Regions from separate parts of the Stenotrophomonas oleivorans genome, predicted to be linked through region 2. Evidence: predicted binding sites of a transcription regulator. Region 2 holds the regulator's gene; the other holds the start of a gene.
The links. Region 2 encodes HrcA, which represses chaperone genes, less so after heat shock. Its sites were predicted from a motif close to TTNGCACTCNNNNNNNNNGAGTGCNAA; they were not measured.
Positions count from the first base shown of each region.

Region 1: a site for HrcA is predicted at 4,499-4,525, ahead of MG068_RS18760 (co-chaperone GroES). Genes of this name have one in related genera too.

Region 1 is NZ_CP031167.1:4,056,554-4,063,785, forward strand. It holds gene MG068_RS18735 (LLM class oxidoreductase) at 1-234, opposite strand, end outside; gene MG068_RS18740 (glutathione S-transferase family protein) at 248-883, opposite strand; gene MG068_RS18745 (LysR substrate-binding domain-containing protein) at 1,129-2,052, shown strand; gene MG068_RS18750 (hypothetical protein) at 2,049-2,315, shown strand; gene groL (chaperonin GroEL) at 2,434-4,083, opposite strand; gene MG068_RS18760 (co-chaperone GroES) at 4,165-4,452, opposite strand; gene MG068_RS18765 (endonuclease) at 4,810-6,600, shown strand; gene cutA (divalent-cation tolerance protein CutA) at 6,669-7,007, shown strand; gene MG068_RS18775 (protein-disulfide reductase DsbD family protein) at 7,004-7,232, shown strand, end outside.
Region 2 is NZ_CP031167.1:1,786,972-1,794,203, forward strand. It holds gene MG068_RS08580 (LysR family transcriptional regulator) at 1-533, shown strand, start outside; gene recN (DNA repair protein RecN) at 655-2,316, opposite strand; gene hrcA (heat-inducible transcriptional repressor HrcA) at 2,432-3,496, shown strand; gene grpE (nucleotide exchange factor GrpE) at 3,560-4,075, shown strand; gene dnaK (molecular chaperone DnaK) at 4,258-6,180, shown strand; gene dnaJ (molecular chaperone DnaJ) at 6,335-7,232, shown strand, end outside.

The DNA.
Region 1 (7,232 bases), 2.3 Mb from region 2:
GAACATCGGATCGAACAGCGGTACGTCACGCACCCATACCGCAGCGAAGCCATGGCGGTCGATCTCCTCCACCAGCCGCGCCTGGCCCTGCAGCACGGCCATGTCGCCCTGGTAGAAGCGCAGCGGCAGGTAGATGCCCAGGGTCAGCGCGTCGGCGCGGAACATGCGCTGGTAGCCCGGGTGCGTGGCAAAGACCGGCGCCGACGCGCCCGGCACTGCAATGGAATCGTTCATATGCGTCGCCTCCTTACGGTCCGGTGGCCGGCTCGGGCAGCTGCACGCCGCGCTGTACCGCAGGGCGTGCGGCAACCCGTGCGTACCACGCATCCAGATGGCGATGCCGCGAAAAATCGATGTCGATGATGCGAGCGATGTGCAGCCAGCCGAAGTGGGCGATGTCGGCAATCGAGTAGTGATCGCCAGCCAACCACTCGCGTCCCTGCAGGCGCTGGTCGAGTACGCCGAACAGCTCGTCGCTCAGGCGGCGGTAGCGTTCGATTGCCGCGGAATCGGGCCGTTGCGCGAAATGCTCGAAGTGCACGCGCTGGCCGAGGATCGGGCCGACGCTGGCGGCATGGAACATCAGCCAGGTCAGCGTCTCCCAGCGCGCAGCCGGTTCGGAAGGCAGCAACGCATTGCCCTGTTCGGCCAAATACATCAGGATCGCCGCCGACTCGAAGACAACGATGCCGCGCGCGCGATCTTCCAGCACGGGAATGCGGCCATGCGGGTTGAGCCGCAGGAAGTCGGGATGGCGATGTTCACCATCGGCGATGTGGACGTGGTGAACGTGATAGGGAAGACCCAGTTCTTCCAGTGCGATTGTGGCCTTGAAGCCATTGGGAGAACTGTCGGAGTACAGGTGCAGCGAAGGTTCGTTCATGGGAATCCTGGACGCAGGGAGCGACGGCATGCACCGGCCGTTGAAGGTGGCCGGGCGATGCGGGAACGGGCGCTGCAGCAGCCGTGCAGGCAGTCTAGGAAGCGCTGGCGCGGGAAGGAAACGATGTCTCCTGCATGGGAAGTTGAGCGCAGCTCAACGTGAGCGGCAGGCGCGCGACAGCCTGCGGCACGCTCGATATGCTGTCGCAGCGCGGCGCGTGCCGACGCGGCTACAGGAGAATGGACATGGGTGCGGTGCTGCCGCTGCTGGGCCTGCGGGCCTTCGTTGAAACCGGCCGCCATGGCAGCCTGACCGCTGCCGCCGAAGCGATGGGGGTGACACCTGGTGCGATCAGCCAGCAATTGCGGCAGCTGCAGGAACGGCTGGGTGTGAACCTGTTCGACCGCACCCGGCATGGCGTGGTGCTCAGCGTCGCAGGCGCTCGCGTATACCCGGAACTGCTGCAGGCCTTCGAGCAGATCTCGCACAGCCTGCAGACCCTGGAGCGCTGGGAAACGCGACGCACGCTACGCATCAGCGCGGCACCGAGCTTCGCCGCACAGTGGTTGGCGCCGCGACTGGGCCGGTTCAGTGCGTTGCATCCGCAGGTGGACGTGCAGCTGGACTCGAGCGCGGCGTTGGTCGACCTGCGCCGCGAGGGGGTGGACATCGCCATCCGCCACGGTCTCGGGCGTTACCCGGGGCTGCATGCTGAGCACCTGATGGCACCGGTGCTGCTGCCGGTGGCCAGTCCGGCATTGTTGGCCGGCGCACCGACGGTGAGCTCGGTGCAGGATTGCCTGCAGCTGCCCCTGTTGCAGGACGCCGACCGCAGCGACTGGCGGCTGTGGTTCCAGGCACTGGATCTGCCCGTCGATGAACGACTGGAGCGCGGCCCTGCCTTCGATGACGACCTGTTGTTGATCCGCGCGGCGGTGGCCGGGCAAGGCGTCGCCCTGGTGCGCGACATCCATGCCGCCGAAGAGCTGGCCAGTGGCCGGCTGCAGGTGGTGATCGACCAGCCCTGGCCCCAGGCCTTCGCCTACTACGCGGTGACCCATTCGGACGGCGAATCCAACGCGGCAGTACCCGCATTCATGGCCTGGTTGCGCGCGGCACTGATGATGACCCAGGATGCAGGCACACTCCCCAAGCAGGACGCAGGATGAATCGCCCAGAGATCGATGCCATTGCCGAGGCCGTAATGCGGCCGGATGCACGGCGTCTGCGCATCGCTGCACGCCATCGCCAGGCCGCACATCGGCAGCGACGTCAGCGGGTGGCCGTCGGCGCCAGTCTGATCGGCATGGTGGCGGGCCTGCTGCTTGCGCCGATCACGGGTCTGCCGTGGGTACAGGGCATGATCGCTGGCGGCGCGCTGGCCCTGCTGGTGGCCCACCTGTGGCTGCAGCGGCGCGAGGGCTGCGGGTAGATTTGCACCTGGCAGCGGCATCCATGCATGGCGTGGATCTACTATTTCGATTCCAACCGGCCACAAAAAAACCCCGCCTTGCGGCGGGGTTTTTCATTGCGGGGTGAACGCGGGGGACTTAGAAGTCCATGCCGCCCATGCCACCCATGCCGCCCATGCCACCGGCGCCGCCCATGGCCGGCTCGTCCTTCTTCGGAGCTTCGGCAACCATGGCTTCGGTGGTGATCATCAGGCCAGCGATCGAGGCCGCGTTCTGCAGCGCCGAACGGGTCACCTTGGTCGGGTCCAGGATGCCGAACTGCAGCATGTCGCCGAACTCGCCGGTGGCGGCGTTGTAGCCGAAGCTGCCGGTGCCTTCCTTGACCTTGTTGATGATGACCGACGGTTCTTCACCGGCGTTGGCCACGATTTCGCGCAGCGGGGCTTCCATCGCGCGCAGGGCGATCTGGATGCCGTGGTTCTGGTCTTCGTTGGCACCCTTCAGGCCGGCCAGTGCGGTGACCGCACGGACCAGGGCCACGCCGCCGCCCGGAACCACGCCTTCTTCAACGGCTGCACGGGTAGCGTGCAGGGCGTCGTCGACGCGATCCTTCTTTTCCTTCATCTCGATTTCGGTCGAAGCACCGACCTTGATCACGGCAACGCCACCGGCCAGCTTGGCCACGCGTTCCTGCAGCTTCTCGCGGTCGTAATCCGAGGAGGTGTCCTGGATCTGGGTCTTGATCTGGCCGACGCGTGCGTCGACGGCAGCCTTGTCACCCACGCCATCGATGATGGTGGTGTTTTCCTTGGAGACCTGCACCTTCTTGGCGCGGCCCAGGTCCTTGATGGTGGCCTTTTCCAGCGACAGGCCCACTTCTTCGGAAATCACGGTGCCGCCGGTCAGCACGGCCATGTCTTCCAGCATCGCCTTGCGACGGTCGCCGAAGCCCGGCGCCTTGACGGCCACGACCTTGACGATGCCACGGATGGTGTTGACCACCAGGGTCGCCAGCGCTTCGCCTTCAACTTCTTCGGCAACGATCAGCAGCGGCTTGCCGGCCTTGGCGACGCCTTCCAGCACCGGCAGCAGGTCACGGACGTTGGAGATCTTCTTGTCGTGCAGCAGGATGAACGGGTCATCCAGGTCAGCGGTCTGCGACTGCTGGTTGTTGATGAAGTACGGGGACAGGTAGCCGCGGTCGAACTGCATGCCCTTGACCACGTCCAGCTCGTTGTCCAGGCCCGAGCCTTCTTCAACGGTGATCACGCCTTCCTTGCCGACTTCCTTCATCGCGTCAGCGATGATCTGGCCGATCGACTCGTCCGAGTTGGCCGAGATGGTACCGACCTGGGCAATCGCCTTGTCGTCGGCGGTCGGCTTGGAGATGGTCTTCAGCTCGGCAACGGCGGCCACGACGGCCTTGTCGATACCACGCTTGAGGTCCATCGGGTTCATGCCGGCGGCCACGGCCTTGGCGCCTTCGCGGATCAGGGCCTGGGCCAGCACGGTGGCGGTGGTGGTGCCGTCGCCAGCGTCGTCGTTGGTGCGGGAAGCAACTTCCTTCACCATCTGCGCACCCATGTTCTCGAACTTGTCAGCCAGTTCGATTTCCTTGGCGACGGAGACGCCGTCCTTGGTGATGGTCGGTGCGCCGAAGCTCTTTTCCAGCACGACGTTGCGGCCCTTCGGGCCCAGGGTGGCCTTGACGGCATTGGCGAGAACGTTGACGCCGCGCACCATGCGCGAACGGGCGTCTTCACCGAAACGAATATCCTTGGCAGCCATTACAATTACCTCATTGGTAGCGCCGGACGATGCCCGGCGGCTGGGATTTGGGGATCAGGTTGAAACAGGTCGCGCCGAGGCTCAGCCGATGACGGCGAGCACGTCGTCTTCGCGCAGGACCTTGTACTCGACGCCTTCGCTCTTGTACGAGCTGCCGGCGTACTGGCCGTAGATGACCTTGTCGCCGACCTTCAGCGACGGAGCGCGCACGCTGCCGTTGTCCAGCGGCTTGCCCGGGCCGACGGCCACGACTTCACCCTTGGTGGACTTTTCCTTGGCCGAATCCGGAATGACGATGCCACCGGCGGAGATTTCGTCGGCTTCGATCGGCTTGACCACAACGCGGTCGTGCAGCGGCTTGATGCTCATGAGAGACCTCTTAAGTTATTGATTGGTCTGAAAAAGTCTGGCGATGTTAGCACTCACCCCAGGTGACTGCCAGCATTGCTCGCGAAAAAGCCCGATGAATCGGGAGCAGGACAGAGATGGAGCTGGCCCCGGACCTTTCAAGGCCGCTCGCGGAAAAAATTTCACTGCCCCGGGCCCACTCGATCTGCGCCCATGTGAAGGCCTGGATGCCGGTGCAACGCGGCAACCCTGTCTCTGGAATCCTCGACTTTTGGTGACTCGCGTCGCACTGTCAGATATCTGACGTTCATTTACGACAAAGTGTCACTGGATCGGCCTTAGGCTCGGCCGCGCATTCCCAATCACAAGGAGTAGTCGATGCGATTGCTGTCCCCGCTTGCCGCCGCCTGCCTGCTGGCGCTGGCCGCCGCGCCGGCCCAGGCCGAGGTCTTCATCAACGAACTGCACTACGACGACAGCACCGCCGCCGGTGACGTCGGCGAAGCCATCGAAGTGGTCGCTACCGCGGGCGAGGACCTTTCCGGCTACCGCCTCTATCTCTACAACGGCAGCAATCCTTCGGCCGCCACGGTCTACGCCAACAATCCGGTCCCGGCCGGCACCGCCGCGGGTTGCGGCAGCGCCACCCTGGCCGTGGTCAGCTACCCGACCAACGGCCTGCAGAACGGCCCGAACGACGGCATCGCCCTGGTCGATGCCAGCGGCAAGGTGGTCCAGTTCCTCAGCTACGAGGGCGCCATCACCGCCTCCGGTGGCCCTGCCGCCGGCATGACCAGCCAGAACATTCCGGTGGCCGAGACCAACAGCACGGCCCCCGGCACCTCGCTGCAGCTGACCGGCAGCGGCAGCCAGTACGCCCACTTCACCTGGGCCGAATCGGCCAAGCAGACGTTTGGCAGCTGCAACAACGGCCAGACCTTCAGCGGGGGTGGCACCCCGGGCCCGAACACGCCGCCGTCGGTCTCCACCACCACCCCGGCGCAGGGCAGCAGCACCTTCCCGGCCGCCGCCGACCTGGAAGTGGTGTTCAGCGAGACGGTGAACCTGGCCAGCGGCGCCTTCGCCCTGAGCTGCGGCACCTCCGGCAGCGTGCCGCTGACCTACCCGGCCAGCGGCCGCAGCGTGAAGCTGTCCACCAACACCGCGCTGGTGGCCGGTGAAGCCTGCCGCTTCGACATCCGCGCCGCGCGCATCTCCGACCTGCAGGGGGCGCACCCCGCCGCCGACAGCCGCATCGCCTTCACCGTGGCCAGCACCGGCGGCAATCCGGACCCGGGCAACCCGGGCGTGCCGGCCGGTTACTACTCCAAGGTCAATACCAGCAGCCCCAGCCAGCTGCGCTGCTCGCTGCACGCCACCATCAAGGGCCACACCGCCTACCCGTACAGCGGCTCGGGCACCAGCACCTGGACCATCCTGGAAATCGCCGACGAGGATCCGAACAACAGCGGCAGGATCCTGGATGCGTACCGCAACCGCAGCTACGCCAAGGTGACCGACCGCGCCGGCAGCGGCGGCGGCCTGAAGTACAACCGCGAGCACACCTGGCCGAACTCGCTGGGCTTTGCCAGCACCACCGGCGACAAGGGCCTGCCGTACGCGCCGTACACCGACACCCACATGCTGTACCTGACCGACGCGCAGTGGAACGCCGACCGTGGCAACAAGCCGTTCGGCAAGTGCGACGCCAACTGCGGCGAACGTGCCACCGAGGCCAACAACGGCCAGGGCGGCGGCAGCGGCGGCTACCCGGGCAACTCCAACTGGGTGCGCACGCCGGACGGCAACACCGGCACCTTCGAGGTGTGGGGCAAGCGCAAGGGCGACATGGCACGTGCGGTGATGTACATGGCGATCCGCTACGAGGGCGGCAAGGATGCGGCCACCGGCCAGTCCGAGCCGGACCTGGAGCTGACCGACGACCGCAGCAGGATCGTCAAGACCAGCAGTTCGCCGGCCTACATGGGCCTGCTCTCGACGCTGATCGACTGGCACCTGTCCGATCCGCCGGATGATGCCGAGCGTGCCCGCAACGACGTGATCTACAGCTTCCAGGGCAACCGCAACCCGTTCATCGACCACCCCGAGTGGGCGACCCCTGGCCTGTTCACCTCGGCCAAGCCGACCTCCTGCCAGCTGGCCAACTGACCGCGCAACGCAGCGGTCCACTGCCGCCGCCGGGCCCTGACCCGGCGGCGGCCCTATACTCGACGGTCATGTCGACCATCGATCCCGTCCTGCTGCTGTTGACCACCTGCCCGGACCGGGCCAGTGCCGAGCGCATCGCGCACGCGCTGGTCGGCGAGCGCCTGGCCGCGTGCGTGACCCGCCTCAATGGCGCGCAGTCGACCTACCGCTGGCAGGGCGAGGTGACCACCGACGCCGAGCTGCAGCTGCTGGTGAAGACCACCGCGAGTCGCGTCGATGACGCGATTGCCCGGATCGTCGAACTGCATCCGTATGAACTCCCGGAGTGCATTGCGGTCGAAACCCGGGCCGGCCTGCCGGCGTATCTGGACTGGATCCGGGCACAGACCCGGGAGGACACTGATTGAAGACTCTGTTTGCGCGTGGCGCCGCCTTGTGCGCCCTGTTGTGGCTCTCGCTGCCGGCGTTCGCCCTGGATGAGAAAGACCTGTTGCCGGTGGACCAGGCGTTCGCACTGACCGCGACCGCCGCCGAGCGTGGCCAGGTGCAACTGCAGTTCAAGATCGCACCGGGCTATTACCTGTATCGCCACCGCACCAGCGTCAAGGCGGATCCGGCCTTCAATGCCGGCG
Region 2 (7,232 bases):
TGACCTTGAACGACGAGGTGATCGACCTGCTTGAGCAGCGCACCGACGTGGCGGTGCGGGCAGGCCCGCTGAAGAGTTCCAGCCTGGTGGCGCGACGGCTCGGTGCGACGCGGATGATGATCGTGGCCGCGCCAGCCTACGCGCAGCGGCATGGACTGCCGCGCAACGCTGAGGAGCTGATGTCGCACAACCGTCTGGACATCGGCCATGCGCGTGCGATGCAGGGCTGGCCGCTGCTGCAGGACGGACGCGAGCGGATGGTGCTGCCCAGTGGCAATGCCCGCGCAAGCAACGGTAACGCGCTGCGGCAGCTGGTGCTGGGCGGGTTGGGCCTGGCGCGGCTGGCGACCTACCAGGTGCAGGAGGACATCGCCGCCGGACGCCTGCTGCCGGTGCTGGAAGAGGCCAATCCCGGTGACCTGGAAGAGGTCCATGCGGTGTTCCTGGGGCAGGGTGGCTACCTGCCGCTGCGAGTGCGCGCCTTCCTCGATTTCCTGGTGGAAACGGTGGATCTGGCGCGGCCACGGGGGTAGTGCCGGCCGCTGGCCGGCAACCCAACACAGGTGAACGAAGATCATGAGGTTGCCGGCCAGCGGCCGGCACTACCTCGCGCGTTGTAGATCCACGCCATGCGTGGAAAACCGCGAACAGGCCTCAGACCTGCAGCAGCTTGCGGGCGGCGGCGCGCGCTTCCTTGCTCACTTCCACGCCGCCGAGCATGCGCGCCAGTTCTTCCTCGCGTGCCTTGCTGTCCAGCTTTTCCACCGCGCTCTGGGTCATGCCTTCCACCGGGGCCTTGCTGACCCGGTAATGCGCGTGGCCCTTGGAGGCGACCTGCGGCAGGTGGGTCACGCACAGCACCTGGCGCTTCTCGCCAAGGGCGCGCAGCTTCTGGCCGACGATGTCCGCCACCGCGCCACCGATGCCGGAGTCGACTTCGTCGAACACCATGGTAGGCACCGCATCCAGGTCCAGCGCGGCCACTTCGATGGCCAGCGAAATGCGCGACAGTTCACCGCCCGAGGCCACCTTGCGAAGGGCGCGCGGTGGCTGGCCGGCGTTGGCGGCGACCAGGAACTCCACGCGCTCGGCACCCTGCGGGTCGGGCTTGCCGGCGTCCTGCGGTTCCAGCTCGATCAGGAACTGGCCGCCGCCCATGCCGAGCTCGGCGATGATGCCGGTGGTGGTGGCCGACAGTTCGGTAGCGGCGCTGCGACGGCTGGCGGTCAGCACCTCGGCCTGTACGCGCCAGGCCGCAGCGGCCTTGTCGATTTCGCCGGCCAGGCGCTGCAGGCGTTCGTCGGCGCCGCGCAACTGTTCCACTTCGGCATGCATGCGCTCGCGCTGCGCGCCCAGCTCGTCCATCGGCACGCGGTGCTTGCGGGCCAGGTCGTGCAGGCGGCCGAGGCGACGCTCGTTCTCCTCGAACTGCTCCGGGTCGGCGTCGAGGTCGTCATGCACCCGGTCCAGCAGCGACAGGGCTTCGTGCAGCTGGATCGAGGCGTTCTCGATCAGGCCGTCCACCTCGCCCAGGCGCGGGTCGTGTTCGATCAGGCGCGACAGCTCGTGGCGCACCTGCTGCAGCAGGTCCAGCGCGGAACTGCCGTCGTCGCCATTGAGCTGGTTGCTGGCCGCCTGGCAGGCGCTCAGCAGGGCGCTGGCGTGGGCCTGGCGGCGGTGGCTGGCACCGAGTGCGACGATCGACTCCGGTTCCAGATCTTCGCGGTCCAGTTCGCGCAGCTGGTGCTCCAGGAAGCCGATCCGGTCACTGACGTCGCCCTGTTGCGACAGCGCCAGCGATTCATCGACCAGAGCCTGCCAGGCCGCGGCGGCGCGGCGCACCTGGCGGCGCTCGTTCTCGTTGCCGGCATAGGCATCCAGCAGGGCCAGCTGCGACGGGCGCGTCAGCAGGGCCTGCTGTTCGTGCTGGCCGTGGATCTCCACCAGCAGCGAGGCCAGGTCGCCCAGCTGGGCCAGGGTCACCGGGCGGCCATTGATCCACGCCCGCGAACCGCCATCGGCGCGGATCACGCGGCGCAGCTGGCACTGTTCCTCGTCGTCCAGCTCGTTGTCGGCCAGCCACTGGCGCGCGGCCTGCAGCTGGTCCAGCGCGAACTCGGCGGAAAGTTCGGCGCGCGCAGCGCCGTGGCGGACCACGCCACTGTCGGCACGCAGGCCGGACAGGAAGCCCAGCGCGTCGACCATCAGCGACTTGCCGGCGCCGGTCTCGCCTGAAACCACGGTCATGCCTGGCCCGAACTCCAGTTCGGTGGCGCGGACGACGGCAAAATCCTTGATCGAAAGATGTCTGAGCATGGGTAAGGGGGTATCAGCAGCCGCGCAACGCTAGCACGCGGGCGAGGGAGGTCCAATGACTTGCCAAGGTGATGCGCCGCCATTATCTAGTGTCCGTGTCTCACAGGTTGATTTCATGCACGGTTCTCCCGACCAGCTTGCCCCGCGTGCGCGCCATCTGCTGCGCACGCTGATCGCGCGTTACATCCAGGACGGCGAGCCGGTCGGCTCGCAGACGCTGGCGCGCGTGGCCGGGCTGGAGGTCAGTCCGGCCACCATCCGCAACATCCTGGGTGACCTGGAAGACCTGGGGCTGCTGGCCTCGCCGCACACCTCCGCCGGGCGCGTTCCGACCGCGCATGGCTACCGCGTGTTCGTCGACAGCCTGCTGCAGATGCAGCCGCCGGGCGAAGGCGAGCTGGCCCGGCTGCGCCAGGAACTGGCTGGCGGCGGCAGCACCCAGGCCCTGCTCGGCAGCGCCTCGGAGCTGTTGTCGGCGATGAGCCACTTCGTCGGCGTCGTCAGCGCGCCGCGACGCGAGCAGTTCGCCTTCCGCCAGATCGACTTCGTGGCGCTGGACGGGCGCCGGGTGCTGGCGATCCTGGTGTTTGCCGACAACGAGGTGCAGAACCGCGTCATCGAGACCCGCCAGGAGTTCGCGCCGGGCCAGCTGGAGCAGGTCGCGAACTACCTCAATGCCCATTTCGCCGGCCTGCCGATGGCCGAGATCCGCACTCGACTGCTGCTGGAACTGCGCGATGCCCGCTCCGAGCTGGAACAGCTGCTGGCGCACAGCATCGAACTGGCCGAACAGGCCCTGCAGCCGGCTGCCGACGACATGCTGGTGGCGGGCCAGACCCGCCTGATGGGGGTGCAGGACCTGTCCGACCTGGAGCGCCTGCGCGAGCTGTTCGAGCTGTTCTCCAGCAAGCGCGAGATCCTGCAGCTGCTGGAGCGGACCATCCAGGCGCCCGGCGTGCGCATCTTCATCGGCGAGGAGACCGGGATGATGCCGCTGCAGGGCGTCTCGCTGGTCACTGCCCCTTACACGGCCAATGGCCAGGTGCTGGGCGTGCTGGGGGTGATCGGCCCCAAGCGGATGGCCTACGACCGCGTGATCCCGCTGGTCCAGGCTACCGCCGATGTACTGGGCGCGGCGTTTTCGCCAGCCGGCCGCCCGCCGGGAACATCCGACGCTTGAAACGCAGCATCCCGCCCACACTAGGGTGGGTGGAGGCGGAGATTGACCGCCAGGGACCCAGACATGAACCACGAACAGCCAGATATCGAATCCCAGCAGAGTGCCGCCGATGCGGCTGCCACCGCCGGCGTCAACGACGAAGTCGAGCGCCTGCGCGCCGAAATCGAACAGGTCAAGGCCGATGCCCTGCGTGAGCGCGCCGACCTGGAGAACCAGCGCAAGCGCGTTGCCCGTGACATCGAACAGGCCCGCAAGTTCGCCAACGAGAAGCTGCTGGGCGATCTGCTCCCCGTGTTCGACAGCCTGGATGCCGGCCTGAAGGCCGCCGGCGACGACCCGCACCCGCTGCGCGAAGGCCTGGAGCTGACCTACAAGCAGCTGCTGAAGGTGGCCGCCGACAACGGACTGGTCCTGCTGGACCCGATCGGCCAGCCGTTCAACCCGGAACACCACCAGGCCATCAGCCAGGTGCCGACGCCGGGCGCCGCCCCGGGCAGCGTGGTGACCGTGTTCCAGAAGGGCTACCTGCTCAACGAGCGCCTGCTGCGGCCGGCGCTGGTGGTGGTGGCCGCCGATTGATCGGCCGGGCCGGGCTTTGCCCGGTCCCGGTTGTGCCAGGCCATGCCTGGCAAGGTTTTCCAGGCGCTGAACACAGCGTTCGGGAGACGGCTTGAATGTTCCACGAGCCTCCCCCACATCGTATTCATCCACCGGTCGAACGGCCGGACTGACACCAACAAGCATCCTCAGGAGTCTCCCCCATGGGCAAGATCATTGGTATCGACCTCGGCACCACCAACTCGTGCGTGGCGATCATGGACGGCGGCAAGGCCCGCGTCATCGAGAATTCGGAAGGCGATCGCACCACCCCGTCGATCGTCGCCTACACCAAGGACGGCGAAGTCCTGGTCGGTGCCTCGGCCAAGCGCCAGGCCGTGACCAACCCGAAGAACACCTTCTACGCGGTGAAGCGCCTGATCGGCCGCAAGTTCACCGACGCCGAAGTGCAGAAGGACATCGCGCACGTCCCGTACAGCATCCTGGCCCATGACAATGGCGACGCCTGGGTGGCCACCAGCGACGGCAAGAAGATGGCTCCGCAGGAAATCTCGGCCAAGGTGCTGGAAAAGATGAAGAAGACCGCCGAGGACTTCCTCGGTGAGAAGGTCACCGAAGCGGTCATCACCGTGCCGGCCTACTTCAACGACAGCCAGCGCCAGGCAACCAAGGACGCCGGCCGCATCGCCGGCCTGGACGTCAAGCGCATCATCAACGAGCCGACCGCGGCCGCGCTGGCCTATGGCCTGGACAAGGGCGACAACAAGGATCGCAAGATCGTGGTGTACGACCTGGGCGGCGGCACCTTCGACGTCTCGGTGATCGAGATCGCCAACGTCGACGGTGAGAAGCAGTTCGAAGTGCTGGCCACCAACGGTGACACCTTCCTGGGCGGCGAAGACTTCGACAACCGCGTCATCGAATACCTGGTTGAAGAGTTCAACAAGGACCAGGGCATCGACCTGCGCAAGGATCCGCTGGCCCTGCAGCGCCTGAAGGATGCTGCCGAGCGCGCCAAGATCGAGCTGTCCAGCGCCCAGCAGACCGAAGTGAACCTGCCGTACGTCACCGCTGACGCGTCGGGTCCGAAGCACCTGAACATCAAGCTGACCCGCGCCAAGCTGGAAGCCCTGGTGGACGACCTGATCAAGAAGTCGATCGAGCCGTGCCGCGTCGCGCTGAACGATGCCGGCCTGCGTTCGAGCGACATCAGCGAAGTGATCCTGGTCGGTGGCCAGACCCGCATGCCGAAGGTGCAGCAGGCGGTGACCGAGTTCTTCGGCAAGGAACCGCGCAAGGACGTCAACCCGGACGAAGCCGTGGCACTGGGTGCGGCGATCCAGGGCGGCGTGCTCGGCGGCGACGTCAAGGACGTGCTGCTGCTGGACGTGACCCCGCTGTCGCTGGGCATCGAGACCATGGGCGGCGTGTTCACCAAGATCATCGAGAAGAACACCACCATCCCGACCAAGGCCTCGCAGGTGTTCTCCACCGCCGAGGACAACCAGTCGGCCGTGACCGTGCACGTGCTGCAGGGTGAGCGCGAACAGGCCCGCTTCAACAAGTCGCTGGCCAAGTTCGACCTGTCCGGCATCGAGCCGGCTCCGCGCGGCCTGCCGCAGGTGGAAGTGTCCTTCGACATCGACGCCAACGGCATCCTGCACGTGTCGGCCAAGGACAAGAAGACCAACAAGGAACAGAAGGTCGAGATCAAGGCTGGTTCGGGCCTGTCCGAGGAAGAGATCGCGCGCATGGTCGCCGACGCGGAAGCCAACCGCGAAGAAGACAAGAAGTTCCAGGAGCTGGTGCAGGCCCGCAACCAGGCCGACGCCCTGATCCACGGCACCCGCAGCGCGATCACCGAGCACGGCAGCAAGGTCGGTGGCGAAGTGATCGGCAAGGTCGAGGCGGCCCTGGCCGACCTGGAAACCGCGATGAAGGGTGACGACAAGGCGCAGATCGAAGCCAAGTCGAAGGTGCTGGAGGAAGCCGGCCAGTCGCTGTTTGCCGCTGCTTCGGCCGACCAGGGCGGTGCCCCGGGTGCCGACGCTGGCAACGCCGGCAAGGCGCAGGACGACGTGGTCGACGCCGAGTTCACCGAAGTCAAGGACGACAAGAAGTCCTGATCCGGACCGACACGGGACGCTGGCCATCAGCGTCCCGTTGTCGCATCAGGGTCCTGACCGCCCACCGGCGTGTCGGGGCGCCCGACGCAAGAGCGGACCTGGTTCCGCTCTTCCGCTTTGACGAATCCCGACTTTCCGGAACCCGATTCACGATATGAGCAAGCGCGATTACTACGAAGTGCTGGGCGTTGCCCGCACCGCCACCGACGACGAGCTGAAGAAGGCCTACCGTCGCTGCGCGATGAAGTTCCACCCGGACCGCAACCCGGGTGATGCGGCGGCCGAAGCCTCCTTCAAGGAGTGCAAGGAAGCCTACGAAGTGCTGTCCGACGGCAACAAGCGCCGCATGTACGACAGCCACGGCCACGCCGCGTTCGAGCACGGCATGGGCGGTGGTGGTCCGGGCGGCCCGGACATGAACGATATCTTCGGCGATATCTTCGGCAACATCTTTGGCGGTGGCGGCGGTGGTCCGCGCCAGGCCCGTCGCGGCGCCGACATCGGCTACGTGATGGAACTGGACCTGGAAGAGGCCGTGCGCGGCGTCGAGCGCCGCATCGAGATCCCGACCCTGGCCGAATGCGGCGACTGCGATGGCAGTGGCTCCGAAGACGGCAAGGTCGAGACCTGCAACGTGTGCCATGGCCGTGGCCAGGTGCGCATCCAGCGCGGCATCTTCGCCATGCAGCAGGCCTGCCACAACTGCGGCGGCCGCGGCCAGATTATCGCCAAGCCCTGCAAGACCTGCCACGGCAATGGCCGTGTCGAGGAAGACAAGGTGCTGTCGGTGAAGGTGCCGGCGGGCGTCGATACCGGCGACCGCATCCGCCTGCAGGGCGAGGGCGAGGCCGGCCCGGCCGGTACGCCGCCGGGCGACCTGTACGTGGAAGTGCGCGTGCGCGAGCATGCGATCTTCCAGCGCGATGGCGACGACCTGCACTGCGAAGTGCCGATCCGCATCTCGCAGGCGGCACTGGGTGACACCGTGCGCGTGGCCACCCTGGGCGGCGAAGCGGAGATCCGCATTCCGGCCGAGACCCAGACCGGCAAGC